One region of the Streptomyces sp. NPDC057877 genome, then DNA from elsewhere that is predicted to be linked to it. Evidence: riboswitches for the same ligand, from Rfam matches in the RefSeq annotation. Region 1 holds a riboswitch; each other region holds the start of a gene.
What was found. A riboswitch is a leader RNA that binds a small molecule or an ion and turns the genes downstream of it on or off. The one in region 1 is predicted to bind cyclic di-AMP.

Region 1 (3,623 bases):
CCCAGCGGCTCCAGGAGCATCCGCATCTCCAGCAGGTCGGAGGCCTCCTGCTCGGTCGGCTCGGCGACGCACGCGCCCGCGTGCCGCCGGGTCACGACGAAGCCCTCGGCCTCCAGGGTGCGCAGGGCCTCCCGGACGGGGACGCGTGAGACGCCGTAGCGGCGGGCGAGCAGTTCCTCGGTGAGCCGGCTGCCGCGCTCGTAGACACCCGAGACGATGTCATCCCGGATCGCCGTGCACACCGAGTGCGCCGGAATACGCATGACCGACCTCCGCCTTAATCCCCGTGAAACGTCGACGATTGACGTGTGTTCCGTGACTCTATTGCAATGAGCCGGAATTTCCGATGGCGGCCTGGAAACCATGGATATTTTTTGGACATACGGACCCCCGAAACACCGAAAGCCCCGGCTCGTGAGCCGGGGCGGGGGTGCGCGGGGTGCGGTGGTCGTCCTACAGGCTCACGCCGTGCGAGCGGAGGTAGGCGAGGGGGTCGATGTCCGTGCCGTACTCGGCGGACGTCCGCGCCTCGAAGTGCAGATGCGCTCCGGTGACGTTGCCGGTGGCCCCGGAGAGGGCGATCTGCTGCCCCGGGGTGACCGTCTGGCCCACCGAGACCGCGATGGACGACAGATGGCCGTACTGGGTGTACGTACCATCAATCATCTGGATCACGACTTGATTGCCGTACGCCCCGGCCCAGCCCGCCTCCACGACGGTGCCGGAGCCGACCGCGTGCACGGAGGTCCCGCTGGCGGCGTGGAAGTCGATGCCGGTGTGGCTGCCGGAGGACCACAGGGCGCCGCCGGAGCGGTAGGAGGTGGAGACGTACGAGCCCGAGATGGGCGTCACATAGGTGTTCAGGCGCTTGCGCTCGGCCTCGCGGGCGGCGCGCTCCTTGGCCGCTCGCGCCTTCTCGGCCGCCTCGGCCGCCTGCTTGCGGGCGGCCTCCTGGGCCTGCTGCCTGGCCTGGGTCAGCTCCGCGGCCTCCATCTGCGCGTCGGCCTGGGCGTCCACCCGGTCGGCCACGGCGTCGTCGATGCTGACGACCGGGGTGAGCCCGGTCTGCTCCGCGGTGGGCTCGGCGGCGAGCGCGGGGGCGGCCAGGGTGCCGACCACGCCGCCGGTGGTGAGGGCCGCGACGCCCGCCACGTGGGCGGTGGTGCGCTTGGTGCGGCCGGTACGGCGGTGCTTCCCGGCAGGGCGGGTGAACGCCATAGGGTGGCTCGTCCTTTCCTTCCCTCTCGCCTACCGGGTTAGCTGACGGGTTCGGAGCAGGAAGGTCTCCTACGGACCCCCTCGCGGCACGCGCGGGCGTCCGATTCACCCCAGGGACTACGCAGTTGGGTCCCCGGCTCCCCCTGGCTCGCGCCGTACGGGGACTCGGCGATGGCTGTCCGGTGCCGCGGGTGCGGCGCACTGCCTGACGGACAGCCCGGATGACGCTAAGCGGGCGCGCTTTCAATTCCCAAACAGAACCCGGTTTTTGTAGCGCATCCCACAGGGCAGACGGGCTATCTCCCTATCAAATCGGGCATAGAGGGGCCCTGGTGACGGAACCGCCACCAGGGCCCCACGCGCGTGCCGCTACTCGGCCGGTACGACGGTGACCGCGCCGATGCCGAGCGCCTCCACGGGCTCCCTGATCTGCGCCGCGTCGCCCACCAGGACCGTCACCAGGCGGTCCATCGGGAAGGCGTTCACGACCGCGGCCGTGGCCTCCACGGTGCCCGTCGCGGCGAGCTGGCGGTACAGCGTCGCCTGGAAGTCGTCGGGCAGGTGCTGCTCGACCTGGTCGGCCAGGGTGCTCGCCACGGCCGCCGCGGTCTCGTACTTCAGCGGCGCCACACCGACCAGGTTCTGCACGGCCACGTCCCGCTCGGCGTCGGTCAGCCCGGACCCGGCGAGGGTGCGCAGCACCGTCCACAGGTCGGCCAGCGCGGGACCGGTGTTCGGCGTGTCCACGGAGCCGCTGATGGCGAGCATCGCCGCGCCGGTGCCGTCGGGGGCGGAGCGCAGCACCTGGCTGAACGCCCGTACGCCGTAGGTGTAGCCCTTCTCCTCGCGCAGGACGCGGTCCAGGCGGGAGGTCAGGGTGCCGCCGAGGCAGTAGGTGCCGAGCACCTGGGCGGGCCACACGCGGTCGTGCCGGTCGGGGCCGACGCGGCCGATCAGCAGCTGCGTCTGCACGGCCCCGGGGCGGTCCACGATGACGACCCGGCCGGTGTCGTCGGCGGTCACCGGGGGCACCGGACGGGGCTGGGCCGTGGAGCCGGTCCAGGCGCCCAGGGTGTCGCCGAGCAGCGCGTCCAGGTCGATGCCGGTGAGGTCGCCGACGACGACCGCGGTGGCGGTGGCGGGGCGGACGTGCCGCTCGTAGAAGGCGCGTACGGCCGCGGAGTCGATGGCCTCGACGGTCTCCTGGGTGCCCTGGCGCGGGCGCGACATGCGCGAGTCGGCCGGGAACAGCTCCCTGGACAGCTCCTTGGCGGCGCGCCGGGAGGGGTTGGCCAGCTCGTGCGGGATCTCGTCGAGGCGGTTGCGCACCAGCCGCTCCACCTCGCTGTCGGCGAACGCGGGCGCCCTGAGCGCGTCGGCGATCAGCCCGAGGCCCTTGGCCAGGCGGGAGGCCGGGACCTCCAGGCTGAGGCGGACGCCGGGGTGGTCGGCGTGCGCGTCGAGGGTGGCGCCGCAGCGCTCCAGCTCGGCGGCGAACTCCTCGGCGGAGTGCTTGTCGGTGCCCTCCGAGAAGGCCCGCGCCATGATCGTGGCGACGCCGTCGAGACCGGCGGGCTCGGCGTCCAGCGGCGCGTGCAGCAGCACCTCGACGGCGACGACCTGCTGGCCGGGGCGGTGGCAGCGCAGCACGGTCAGGCCGTTGCCGAGGGTCCCGCGCGTGGGCGCCGGGAACGCCCAGGGCTTGGGCTCGCCCGCCTGCGGCTGGGGGTGGAACTCCATCGTGGTCAGCTCGGTCACTTGGCCGCCTCCTCGGTCTCGTCGGCTTCGGTGTCGTCGGCTTCCGTCTCGTCGGCCCCGGCGATCGGCTCGTAGACGAGCACCGCGCGGTTGTCGGGCCGCAGGCGGGCCTTGGCGACCTCCTGGACCTCCTCGGCCGTCACGTCGAGGACGCGCTGCACGGCGGTCAGGGCGAGCTGCGGGTCGCCGAACAGCACGGCGTACCGGCACAGTTCGTCGGCGCGGCCCGCGACCGTGCCGAGCCGGTCCAGCCACTCGCGCTCCAGCTGGGCCTGGGCGCGCTCCATCTCCTCGGCCGTGGGGCCCTCGGCGGCGAACCGCGCGAGTTCCTCGTCGATGGCGGCCTCGATGACCGGCACCTCGACGTCGCCGGAGGTCTTCACGTCCAGCCAGCCCAGGGAGGGCGCCCCGGCCAGCCGCAGCAGGCCGAACCCGGCCGCGACAGCGGTACGGTCCCGGCGCACGAGGCGGTTGTAGAGCCGGGAGGACTCACCGCCGCCGAGGACGGTCAGGGCCAGGTCGGCGGCGTCGCACGCGCGCGTGCCGTCGTGCGGCAGCCGGTAGGCGGCCATCAGGGCGCGGGCCGGGACCTCCTCCTCGACGACCTCGCGCAGCTGTTCACCGATGATCTCGGGCAGCACGCCGTC
Region 2 (3,623 bases), on a different contig from region 1:
GCGCACGCCGGTGCTGCTCGTCGTCGGTGAGGTCGGAGTCCAGCAGCTTGCACAGGGCGATGTCCTCGGCCAGCCCCAGCCGGGCGGCCCGCTCCCGCAGCCGCAGCACGGGCAGCGTCGCGATGCCCTCGCGCAGATCGGTGCCCGGCGTCTTGCCCGACTCATGGGAGTCGGAGGCGATGTCCAGGACGTCGTCCGCGAGCTGGAAGGCGACACCGAGCCGCTCGCCGTACTGGGTGAGGACGTCCACGACCGTCTCGTCCGCGCCGGACATCATCGCGCCGAACCGGCAGGCGACCGCGACCAGCGAACCGGTCTTGCCGGAGAGCACGTCGAGGTAGTGGTCGACCGGATCGCGCCCGTCGGCCGGGCCCGCGGTCTCCAGGATCTGCCCGGTCACCAGCCGCTCGAACGCCTCGGCCTGCACCCGGACCGCCTCCGGCCCGAGGTCGGCCAGGATGTGCGAGGCGCGGGCGAAGAGGAAGTCGCCGGTGAGGACGGCGACGGAGTTGCCCCAGCGGGTGTTCGCGCTGGGCACCCCGCGCCGTACCGCCGCCTCGTCCATCACGTCGTCGTGGTACAGGGTCGCGAGGTGGGTCAGTTCCACGACCACGGCGGAAGGCACGATTCCGGGCGCGTAGGGGTCACCGAACTGGGCCGCGAGCATCACGAGCAGTGGCCGAAAACGCTTCCCGCCCGCCCGCACCAGATGCTGGGCGGCGCCGGTGATGAACGGGACCTCGCTTTTGGTTGCCTCAAGCAACCCTTCCTCGACAGCAGCCATCCCAGCCTGGACATCGGCCTCCAGGGCCTGGTCCCGCACGCTCAGCCCGAATGGCCCGACGACGGTCACGAGGGGTCTCCTGTCTGCTGGTGTCCACCGGCGCTTACGCGGTTTGTCGATACGTCGCTGCCTTCACTCAAGTCAGCGTATCCGGTCACGTTTCGATCACCGAGGGCGCCCACCGTTGCAGCACGGGCGGTATCGGATCACGGCCGGAATGCTTTCGATCATTAGATAAGCGTGGATGTGGGAGCTAAGTGAGTGATTGCGGAGGGATGCCACAGAAAGCCCTGAGTCGCACCCTCTGATCATCCATGCCGACATGGGCACGCCCCTCCGTTCGCGCCACTCCCCAGGCGATCACTACGACAACGACGCATCCGCCAGAAGGGGTTCCGGATCCGCCCCGGACACCATCCGACCCCCAAGGGCGAGTTGGCCGCAATGCCCGTTTTGCCGGTCTTGTGGACACCCGTGAGTTGGCTCACCCCGCGCACGGGGCCGCACCACCCTCCCGCGACCGCCGGACCCTTGTGAATCACCCATGAATCAGCCTTCCCGCGCGGGCAGTTGAATCTGTGCGTTCGCAAAGGATCAAGTACCCCGAAATCGCCCGATCAAGGTCGATCAAGGTCGATCAAGGACTGAACGGTGTGATGCATGCGTCCCGTACTTGTTTCCGACATGTGCTCTCGCATACGTTCCCGATCCAGTCGGGCGGACGCCGAATCCTGCCACCGCCCGGCCACCCAATGACGGACTCACTCATCCAAGGCAGGAGCGGGGGACCCAGGTAAGTCGCCGGGCCGCGACGCGTACGACGTCACACGACGCCGTACGACGCCACGGCACGGCTTGGGGTGAAGTCGTACCCGCGCAGGGCACGGCCGGGCATCTCCCGCCCGAACCCGACAGCTCACCTCGCAGGCGCCGGAGAGGACCTTCACCATGCCTGCAAACGGCCAGCCCCGCCGTGCCCGCACCACCCGCGTCGCCCGCAAGATCGCTCTCGCCGGCACCGGTGCCGCCGTGCTCGCGCTCCCGCTGATCGGCGCGACCACCGCCTCCGCGCACACCACGACCGCCGCCCCGGCCGCGGCCACCGCGGTCGCGTACCCGAACAACCTCGACGGCTGGATCCGCCAGTCGCTCTCCGTGATGGCGCAGCACGGCATCCCGGGCTCCTACGACGCCATCCACCGCAACATCATGCGGGAGTCGTCCGGCAACCCGAACGCCATCAACCTGTGGGACTCCAACGCCGTCGCGGGCACCCCGTCCAAGGGCCTGCTCCAGGTCATCGACCCGACCTTCGCCGCGTACCACGTGCCCGGCACCGTCTACGACCCGTACGACCCGGTCGCCAACATCACCGCCGCCTGCAACTACGCCGCCGACCGGTACGGCTCGATCGACAACGTCTTCGGCGCGTACTGAGCGCCCGCCCGCGGACTCGGGGCTGAGCACCTGACCTCAGCCCCGTGAGCAGAGACGTTCGAGGACGACGGCGACGCCGTCGTCCTCGTTCGAGAGGGTGACCTCGTCCGCGACGGCCTTGAGTTCCGGGTGGGCGTTGGCCATGGCCACGCCGTGCCCCGCCCAGTCGAACATCGGGATGTCGTTGGGCATGTCGCCGAAGGCGATGGTGTCCTGCGGGCGCAGCCCGAGCCGCCGGGCGGCCAGCGCCAGGCCGGTCGCCTTGGTGATGCCGCACGGCTGGAGTTCCACGGTCCCCGGCCCCGACATGGTGACCGTCGCCAGCGAACCCACCACCGCGCGGGCCACCGACGCCAACTCGTCGTCGGACAGGCTGGGATGGCGCAGCAGCACCTTGCTGATGGGCGCGCACCACAGGTCGTCGCGCCGCTCCACGCGTACCGCGGGCAGCGTGGGATGCGGCATCAGATAGCCCGGCTCGATGAGCGTGAGCCCCTCCACGCCGTCCTGGTCGACCGCCGCGTACACCTGCCCCACCTCGGCCTCGATCTTGCCGAGCGCGGTCTCGGCCAGCTCCCGGTCCAGGGTCACGGACCACAGCAGGCGGTCCGTACCGGCGTCGTACAACTGCGCGCCCTGCCCGCACACCGCCAGCCCTGTGCCGCCCAGGAACTCCAGCAGCGGACGCACCCTGGGTGCCGGTCGGCCTGTCACCACCAGGTGCCGGGCACCGGCCGCGGCCACCCGCGCGAGCGCGGTGAGCGACCGGTCGGAGAAGGTGTCGTCGCCGCGCAGGAGCGTTCCGTCCAGGTCGGTGGCGATGAGGGAGTACGCGGTGCGCTCGGCATATGCGGTGGGTGCGGCCATGATCAGAGAATACGGACATCGCGCTCCCTTCGTTCACCCCCGTGCCTCCTCTCAACTTCCTTGCCCCGCTCCGTCCTTCGGTCTCCCGGGCCCGGTCGCGGTCCGCCGCCACGTGGTCGGCCGGACCGCGGACACTGCCCAAGACGGCCGCCCCAGCCGTAACGTGTGGCGCGACCACCTGAACGTGTGGCGCGCTCGCACCGCGGCGCGACCCCTGGACCACGGCGCGTACGAAAGTGAGGCAGCACCCCATGCCCCCCTTCGATGTCCCCGAGGGTGACCCCTTCGGACCGCACAACCTTCCGTACGGCGTGTTCTCACTCCCCGGCAGCGCGGACCGCAGGATCGGTGTCCGCCTCGGCGACCACGTCCTCGACGCCGGGGCCGCGGCCCTGACCCTCGGCTCCCCTTACGCCGCCCTGCTCGGCCGATCCACCCTGAACCCCCTGCTGGCCGCGGGCCGCACCACCTGGTCGGACGTGCGGCGCGCGCTCACCGCCTGGGTGACCGTGCCCTCCCACCGCGAGGCCCTGGA
Region 3 (3,623 bases), on a different contig from region 1:
GACTTCAACCGCTGCTTCACCGACGCCGGGTGGCCCGGGGAGCCGTATCCGCAGCGGCTGTGGGTGGACCATGTGCGGGCGCTGTACGCGCTCCTGGACCGGCTGCGGGCGGCCCACCCGGGGGTCGCCTTCGAGTCCTGCTCGGGCGGCGGCGGCCGGATCGACCTCGGCGTCCTGAGCCGTACGGACCAGGTGTGGACCTCCGACAACACCGACCCGCTCGACCGGCTCGCCATCCAGTACGGCTTCAGCCAGATCCATCCCGCGCGCGTGATGGCCGCCTGGGTGACCGACAGTCCCAACGAGCAGCTCAACGGGCGGGCCAGCTCGCTGCGCTTCCGGTTCGTGAGCGCCATGGCGGGGGTGCTGGGGGTGGGCGGTGACCTGACCCGCTGGACCGAGGCGGAGCTGGCCGAGGCCCGCGACTGGGTGGCGCTCTACAAGGCGATCCGGCCGCTGGTGCAGCGCGGGGACCTCTACCGGCTCCGGCCGCCGGAGGGCGGGCTGAGCGCGGTGCAGTACGTGCTCGACGGGGAGACGGCCGTCGTCGCCTGCCTCCAGTCGCAGCGCCACGGGGAGCCGGTTCCGGCGCTGCGACTGCGCGGCTTGGACCCGGCAAGCTCGTATGAATGCCGTGAAACGGGCGAAATTCACCGAGGTGCGGTACTGCTGCACCACGGGTTGCGGCTGAGGCTGCGCGGGGACCTTGATGCGACGGTTATCCGCCTGCGTCGCATCTGAGTCATCTGTCCGAATTAATGGCTTCCATTCCAACTCGCCTTGGAATGGGGTGCCCTGGAGAACTGTCGCGTGAGCAGCGTCATATTCGTGACCGTGAGTCGCCCGTCATGTTCACGTAATTCGGGTCCTTTTCAAGGGCTTTTACGGAAAGCGGTGCCGTCCGGAACAACTCACCGTGACCGGCAATTCCCCTTAGGGATCAAGAAGAAGGCGTTCGGGCGGAACCTCTCGCTTGTCCCTTTGCGTCTTGCTCGCTTACGTTCCACACCGACCCCGGGCGGAACGCCGAATCCTGCCGCCGCCCGGACTCCGCGCACACTCACCCGTATCGGCAGGAGCGGGGGACCCACAGGTAAACCGCCTGTTCCGGTCTCCGGAACGGCTCGGGGTAAAGCCGCACCTCGGTGTGGCCGGGCATCTCCAGTCCGCACCCGACAGCTCACCTCGCAGGCGCCGGAGAGGAATTCGCCATGCCCGCCAAGGGTAAGCACCGCCGTCCCAAGTCCCTGCGTATCGCCCGCTCCATCGCCGTCGCCGGCACCGGGGGCGCCGCGCTCGCACTGCCCCTGATGGGTGCTTCCGGCGCCCACGCCGCCACCCCGCAGTCCGTTTCGGAAAAGGCCGTCCAGTCCGCCCCCGTGGTGGTGCAGAAGTCGGCCGCCGAGAAGAAGTCCACCGCCAAGAAGGCGGGCGTGCGGACCTATTCCGTGCGGGCCGGTGACTATCTGTCGAAGATCGCCGACGAGCAGAACGTCAGCGGTGGCTGGAAGAAGCTCTACGCCGACAACCGCGAGGCCGTCGGCGCGGACCCGTCGCTGATCCACCCGGGTCTGAAGCTCACGATCGGGCAGAAGGCGGAGACGGGCGGCAAGCCGTCGAAGCCGTCCGCCGCTTCCACGGAGTCCTCGAAGCCGTCGAAGCCGTCGCAGTCCTCCGAGACCTCACCGTCCTCGGAGTCCTCCGCGAAGACGTCGGCCCCGGAGTCCTCCTCCAACGCCGCCACGGCCGCCCAGTCCGCCGCCACCGGTTACAGCTCTCCCGTCGACGGTGCCGCCGTCGGCACCGCCTACAAGGTGGCGGGCAGCATGTGGTCCAGCGGCTACCACACCGGCGTCGACTTCGCCGCCGCGACCGGCACCCCGCTCAAGGCCGTCGGTCCGGGCACCGTGGTCTCCGCGGGCTGGGCCGGTGCGTACGGCAACCAGGTCGTCATCAAGCTCGACGACGGCTACTACGCCCAGTACGCCCACCTGTCCTCGCTGTCCGTCTCCAGCGGCCAGAGTGTGACGGGCGGCCAGCAGATCGGTCTGTCGGGCTCGACCGGCAACTCGACTGGCCCGCACCTGCACTTCGAGATCCGCACCACGCCGAGCTACGGGTCGGACATCGACCCGGTGGCCTACCTGCGCTCGCACGGCGTCTCCATCGGCTGACGCCCGCACCGCACACCGCCGACGGCCGGACCCGCCCACCGGGTCCGGCCGTCGCCGTATTCCCGAGTTGACCAAGGCTTGGCCGTGGCTTATCTCACCGCCCGTCAACCCTTTCCTACGGTCGCGTAGGTCACATTCGACGGGGAAAGATGAGCCGATGTGGCAGACGATTCGAAGAATGACAGCAGATCAGTGATCGGGTCGTACGTGGCGGTGGGGGACAGCTTCACCGAGGGCGTCGGCGACCCCGGCCCCGACGGGGCGTTCGTCGGCTGGGCCGACCGGTTCGCGGTGCTGCTCGCCGACCGGCGGCCCGAGGGCGACTTCCGGTACACCAACCTCGCGGTGCGCGGGAAGCTGCTCGACCAGATCGTGGCCGACCAGGTGCCGCGCGCCGTCGAACTCGCCCCGGACCTCGTGTCCTTCTGCGCGGGCGGCAACGACATCCTCCGGCCCGGCACGGACCCGGACGAGGTGGCGGAGCGGTTCGAGCAGGCGGTGGCCCGGCTCGCGGCGGTGGCGGGCAGGGTCATGGTGACCACCGGCTTCGACACCCGCGGCGTCCCCGTCCTCAAGCACTTGCGCGGCAAGATAGCCACCTACAACGGGCATGTGCGCGCCATCGCCGACCGGTACGGCTGTCCGGTGCTCGACCTGTGGTCCCTGAGGTCGGTGCAGGACCGCCGGGCCTGGGACCACGACCGGCTGCACCTGTCACCCGAGGGGCACACGCGCGTGGCGCTCCGCGCGGGTCAGGTGCTCAGTCTCGAGGTCCCGGCCGACCCGGACCAGCCGTGGCCCCCGCTGCCGCCGCGCGGCACGCTGGAGGTGCGGCGCGACGACGTCCAGTGGGCGCGCGAGTTCCTGGTGCCGTGGATCGGCCGCAGGCTCCGGGGCGAGTCCTCGGGCGACCACGTGACGGCCAAGGGGGCGCTCTCGCCGGACGACATCAGGATGCGGATCGGCGCGGTGGCGTGAGGGCGGTGGGCCTCAGGCTGCCGCCTTCGGCCCCAACTCCCGCGCGAGTGCCTCGTCCACCCACTCCTGGGCACGCGCGCGGGAGACCGCGCCCGGGTACGACGTCAGCTGTACGGCGAGCCCGTCGAGCAGGGCGGTCAGGCGCAGGGCGGTGGCGGCGGGGTCGGGGCAGTGGAACTCGCCGTTGGCCACGCCCTCGGCGATCACCTCGGCGAGGGCGGCCTTCCACTGCCGGTCGAGATCGCGGGTGACCTCCTGGAGGGCGGGCTCGCGCAGCGCCGCCGCCCAGCCCTCGATCCACAGCCGCCAGCCCTTGGCGGGGCCGGTGGGGGCGTACCAGCGCACCGCCGCGCGCAGTCGGCGCAGTGCCGTGGTGCGGCGGCCGAGCAGCTTGCGCAGATGCGCGAGATCGCCCTCGGCCGCGTGCGCGAAGGCCGCGGCGACCAGCTTCTCCTTGGACGAGAAGTGGTA
Region 4 (3,623 bases), on a different contig from region 1:
TCGCGGGAGACGAGGTTGTACCGCGGCTGGAGGGCCACGTACCGGGCGAAGCCCTCGCGCTCGGAGAAGGCCAGGGACTCCCTCAGCCGCGCCGCGGAGATGTTGGAGGCGCCGATGTACCGCACCTTGCCCGCGCGCACCAGACCGTCCAGCGCGCTGATGATCTCCTCGACCGGTACCTCGGGCTTGTCGAAGTGGGTGTAGTAGAGGTCGATGTGGTCGGTGCCCAGGCGGCGCAGCGACGCGTCGGCGGCGGCCTTGATGGTGGCCGCGGTGAGCCCCTGGTACTCGGGGTGCTGGCTGACCTTGGTCGCGACGATGACGTCCGCGCGGTTGCCGCGGGCCCGCAGCCAGCGGCCGATGATCGTCTCCGACTCGCCGCCGTGGTTGCCCTCGGCCCATGCCGAGTAGGAGTCGGCGGTGTCGACGAAGTTGCCGCCCGCGGCCGTGTAGGCGTCGAGGACGGCGAAGGAGGTGGCCTCGTCGGCGGTCCAGCCGAAGACGTTGCCGCCGAGGGCGAGCGGGAAGACCTCCAGGTCGGAGGGGCCGAGCTTGCGCACAGGGAGAGGAGTCATGCCCTGCTTCAACGCGCCTGCCGGAGAAGGGTATTCCGGACAACCGAAACCGGCAGCCCTGACGTCGGGGGGTTGCCGTCAGGACCGCCGGGGTTCGGGTTCGCGTTCGGGAGAGGCCCTCAGCTCTCCACAGGCAGGGGCGTGAGCCCCACGCTCAGGGCGTGAGTCCCTTGCTCAGGGCGTGAGTCCCTTGCTCTGGAGCCAGGCCAGCGGGTCGAGCCCGCCGCCTCCGCCCGCGGTGTGGACCTCGAAGTGCAGGTGCGGCCCGGTCACGTTGCCCGTGGCGCCCACGCGCCCGATGACATCCCCGGTGGTGACCTTCTGGCCGACGCTGACGCTGATCGACGACTGGTGGGCGTACCAGATCTCGGTGCCGTCATCGAGGGTCAGCACGGTCTTGTAGCCGTAGGAGCCGTCCCATCCGGCCTGCGTGATCGTGCCGCTGTGGACCGCCTTGATGAGCGTGCCGGTGGGCGCGGCGAAGTCCAGGCCGGTGTGGTAGCCGGAGGACCACATGGCACCGGCCTGACCGTAGGTGGAGGTGATCGTGTACGAGGAGGTCGGCAGCGTGAACTGCCGGGCCAGCTCGGCGAGCCGCTCGGCCTCGGCCTTCTTGCGGGCCTCCTCCTCCGCGGCGGCCTTCTCGGCGGCGGCCTTGGCCGCGGCCTCCTTCTCCGCCTTCTCGGCGGCTTCGGCGGCGGCCTTCGCGGCGGCGGCCTCGGCGGCCTGCTGCGCCTTGGTGTCGACCTGGTCCTGCTGCTGCTCGGCCTGGGCCATGATGCGGGCGCGCAGGGCCTCACCGGCGTCGGTGGTGCCGTCGGCGGTGTCCGTGGTGATGACGCCGACGCCGCTGAGCGGGGCGGCGGCGCCCTGGACCTCGGCGGCGCTGCCGGTGTCGTCGGCGCCCTCGTCGTCGTCCGAGAAGGGCGAGCCCACGGAGGGCAGGTCGGGCATCGAGATGGAGACCGGCGGCTTGCCGGTCTGCGCGGTGGCCATGCCGCCCGCGCCGACGGCGGCTATGACACCGACGCCGAGAACGGTGGAGCTGCGGGCGAGCCCACCGCCGCGCTGCTTGGTGACGCGATGCCGGCCGCGAACGGGGCGGATGGACTCCGCGGTGGGGTTCCACTCCTCCCAGGGGCCCTCGTCGGTGCGGTCGCCGCCGTAGACGACGGTGTCGTCGGAGCTGGAGCGCTGGGCGGGCACGAAGGGGGCGGTGGGTGTGCCAGGCCGGTTGGACGCCACGTAGGCGTACTCCTTCCTTCCTTCTTCGCCTACCGGGTTAGCTGACGGGTTCGGAGCAGGAAGGTCTCCTACGCGCGTAAACCATCCGTACTTCTACGGCGGCTGACGCGCGATTCACCCCAGGGTGGTGGTTCCCCGGTTCCCTCGCGGGATTCGGCGCGTGAGCACGGAGCCGTCTCTTGTGACGGCTGGGACGACCGCGCTGCGTTATCGGACGTTAATAGAACCGGGGGCTGAATTCCAAGCCGTTCCTCTTGATCATTACCGATTGATGAGGGGACGTACACGGCCATGAACGGCGAAATTCGGGCGAGTTGACACAGGATGAGCGTGAAACTGAGGGGTCGTCAGTTCTGACCGTGTGTCAGTTGTTATGCGGAGGGCGTTCGTCCGGTCACTTTTCGTGAGGGTGGGGTGAGGGGTACGGAAAACACTCAGGGCCGGAATCCATGAACTGGATTCCGGCCCTGAGCCTTCAGTAGCGGGGACAGGATTTGAACCTGCGACCTCTGGGTTATGAGCCCAGCGAGCTACCGAGCTGCTCCACCCCGCGTCGTTGACTCCAGTGTACGCCATCCGCGGGGTGCTCAGCACACACGTCTATCCGGGGTTGTTCGCGTGAGTGAGCGTCTCCCAGGAGGCCAGGCGGTCGTCGGTGCCCGCGGGGCGGGTCCGGCGGGCCAGGTCACGGGCGGCGGGGGGCGCGGTGTCGTCCAGGCGGTGGTCCAGGTGGTTGAGGACGACCTCCAGGTGGGGGCCCATGTTCCGGTCGGCCTCGCCGCCGCACAGCCAGGCGGGGGTGGTGCCGCCGCGCTGGTGGCGGGCGTGCAGGGCGAGGGTGGCTTTGAGGCGGTCCTTGACCTCGGTGTAGAGGTCGACGCCCTGGTGCCACGCGGTCTCGGCAATGTGGGCGGTCGCCGCGAGGGAGTAGCCGACGTGGCGGAAGTCACGGCAGGTCTCCTGGGCGAGGCCGTCCTTGTACGTCCTCTGCTTGAACCAGTACGAGGTGATCTCGGCCGGGGTGTTGATCGTGCCGCCCTTCGGTGCGCGGGGGCGGGGGCCGTCCTTCTCCAGGTAGAAGTAGGCGGGGACGCGTTCGCGGAAGCGGGCCAGGGCGTCGTCGAAGGTCTGGTGGTCGTCCAGGAAGACGGCGATCGAGATGGCCGCGTCGGTCATGGCGAGGTCCCAGTTGCCGTTGAAGTCGGGGACCCGGGCGGTGACCTCGGGGAGGTGGGCGGTGCGGAGCATGGCCTCGAAGCGGCGTACGCGGTCGGGGGGCCAGGTGGAGCCGGGGGTGTGCCGGATGATCTCCGCGGCGCGGGCCCAGGTGGCGCCGGACCAGGCCGACTGGAGGGCGGCGTTGCCGCCGGTGTGCCGTTTCAGCTTGGCGGACCAGGCGTCCATGATGGCGGTGGCCTTGGCGGCGTGCCGCTGTCTGCCGGTGACGGTGAAGAGGAGGGCCTGGGTGTAGGCGGCGATGGCGTCGCGGCGCTCGGCCCGGCAGGCGGGGCTCGGTCGGCCGTTGGTGGGGCAGGCGACGGTCTCGTAGGGCTTGGCGGTGTGGCGGTACGAGCCGTACGCGCTGTCGCGCATGTCCAGGTAGGCCTTCAGCCAGGGCTGTTTGCCCGCGGTGACGTTCTCCCGGACGGCCTTGAGCTGGGCCTTGCTGAGCAGCACGCCGGGGTGGGTGAACTCGGCGTCGGCGGGGAGGGCCCGTGTCATGGTCCGGGACCGGGGTTCCAGGCTGCCGCAGCCGCCGAGCAGTCCGGCCGTGAGGGCCGCGACGACCCCCAGGGTGCCGTA

Region 2: another riboswitch for cyclic di-AMP. It lies ahead of ACFVQG_RS36335 (transglycosylase SLT domain-containing protein); the one in region 1 lies ahead of ACFVQG_RS33765 (M23 family metallopeptidase).
Region 3: another riboswitch for cyclic di-AMP. It lies ahead of ACFVQG_RS06490 (peptidoglycan DD-metalloendopeptidase family protein); the one in region 1 lies ahead of ACFVQG_RS33765 (M23 family metallopeptidase).
Region 4: another riboswitch for cyclic di-AMP. It lies ahead of ACFVQG_RS11465 (M23 family metallopeptidase); the one in region 1 lies ahead of ACFVQG_RS33765 (M23 family metallopeptidase).

Annotation. Positions count from the first base shown of each region.
Region 1 is NZ_JBHVMS010000013.1:132,789-136,411, reverse strand. It holds gene ACFVQG_RS33770 (GntR family transcriptional regulator) at 1-263, opposite strand, end outside; gene ACFVQG_RS33765 (M23 family metallopeptidase) at 454-1,218, opposite strand; cyclic di-AMP (ydaO/yuaA leader) riboswitch at 1,231-1,399, opposite strand; gene ACFVQG_RS33760 (M16 family metallopeptidase) at 1,588-2,976, opposite strand; gene ACFVQG_RS33755 (M16 family metallopeptidase) at 2,973-3,623, opposite strand, start outside.
Region 2 is NZ_JBHVMS010000016.1:8,884-12,506, forward strand. It holds gene ACFVQG_RS36330 (polyprenyl synthetase family protein) at 1-853, opposite strand, end outside; cyclic di-AMP (ydaO/yuaA leader) riboswitch at 1,537-1,727, shown strand; gene ACFVQG_RS36335 (transglycosylase SLT domain-containing protein) at 1,733-2,221, shown strand; gene ACFVQG_RS36340 (HAD family hydrolase) at 2,258-3,088, opposite strand; gene fahA (fumarylacetoacetase) at 3,340-3,623, shown strand, end outside.
Region 3 is NZ_JBHVMS010000002.1:589,369-592,991, forward strand. It holds gene ACFVQG_RS06485 (alpha-galactosidase) at 1-741, shown strand, start outside; cyclic di-AMP (ydaO/yuaA leader) riboswitch at 1,048-1,207, shown strand; gene ACFVQG_RS06490 (peptidoglycan DD-metalloendopeptidase family protein) at 1,212-2,174, shown strand; gene ACFVQG_RS06495 (SGNH/GDSL hydrolase family protein) at 2,367-3,152, shown strand; gene ACFVQG_RS06500 (TetR family transcriptional regulator C-terminal domain-containing protein) at 3,165-3,623, opposite strand, start outside.
Region 4 is NZ_JBHVMS010000003.1:799,248-802,870, reverse strand. It holds gene ACFVQG_RS11470 (aldo/keto reductase) at 1-575, opposite strand, end outside; gene ACFVQG_RS11465 (M23 family metallopeptidase) at 750-1,820, opposite strand; cyclic di-AMP (ydaO/yuaA leader) riboswitch at 1,832-1,989, opposite strand; tRNA gene ACFVQG_RS11460 (tRNA-Met) at 2,300-2,373, opposite strand; gene ACFVQG_RS11455 (alginate lyase family protein) at 2,421-3,623, opposite strand, start outside.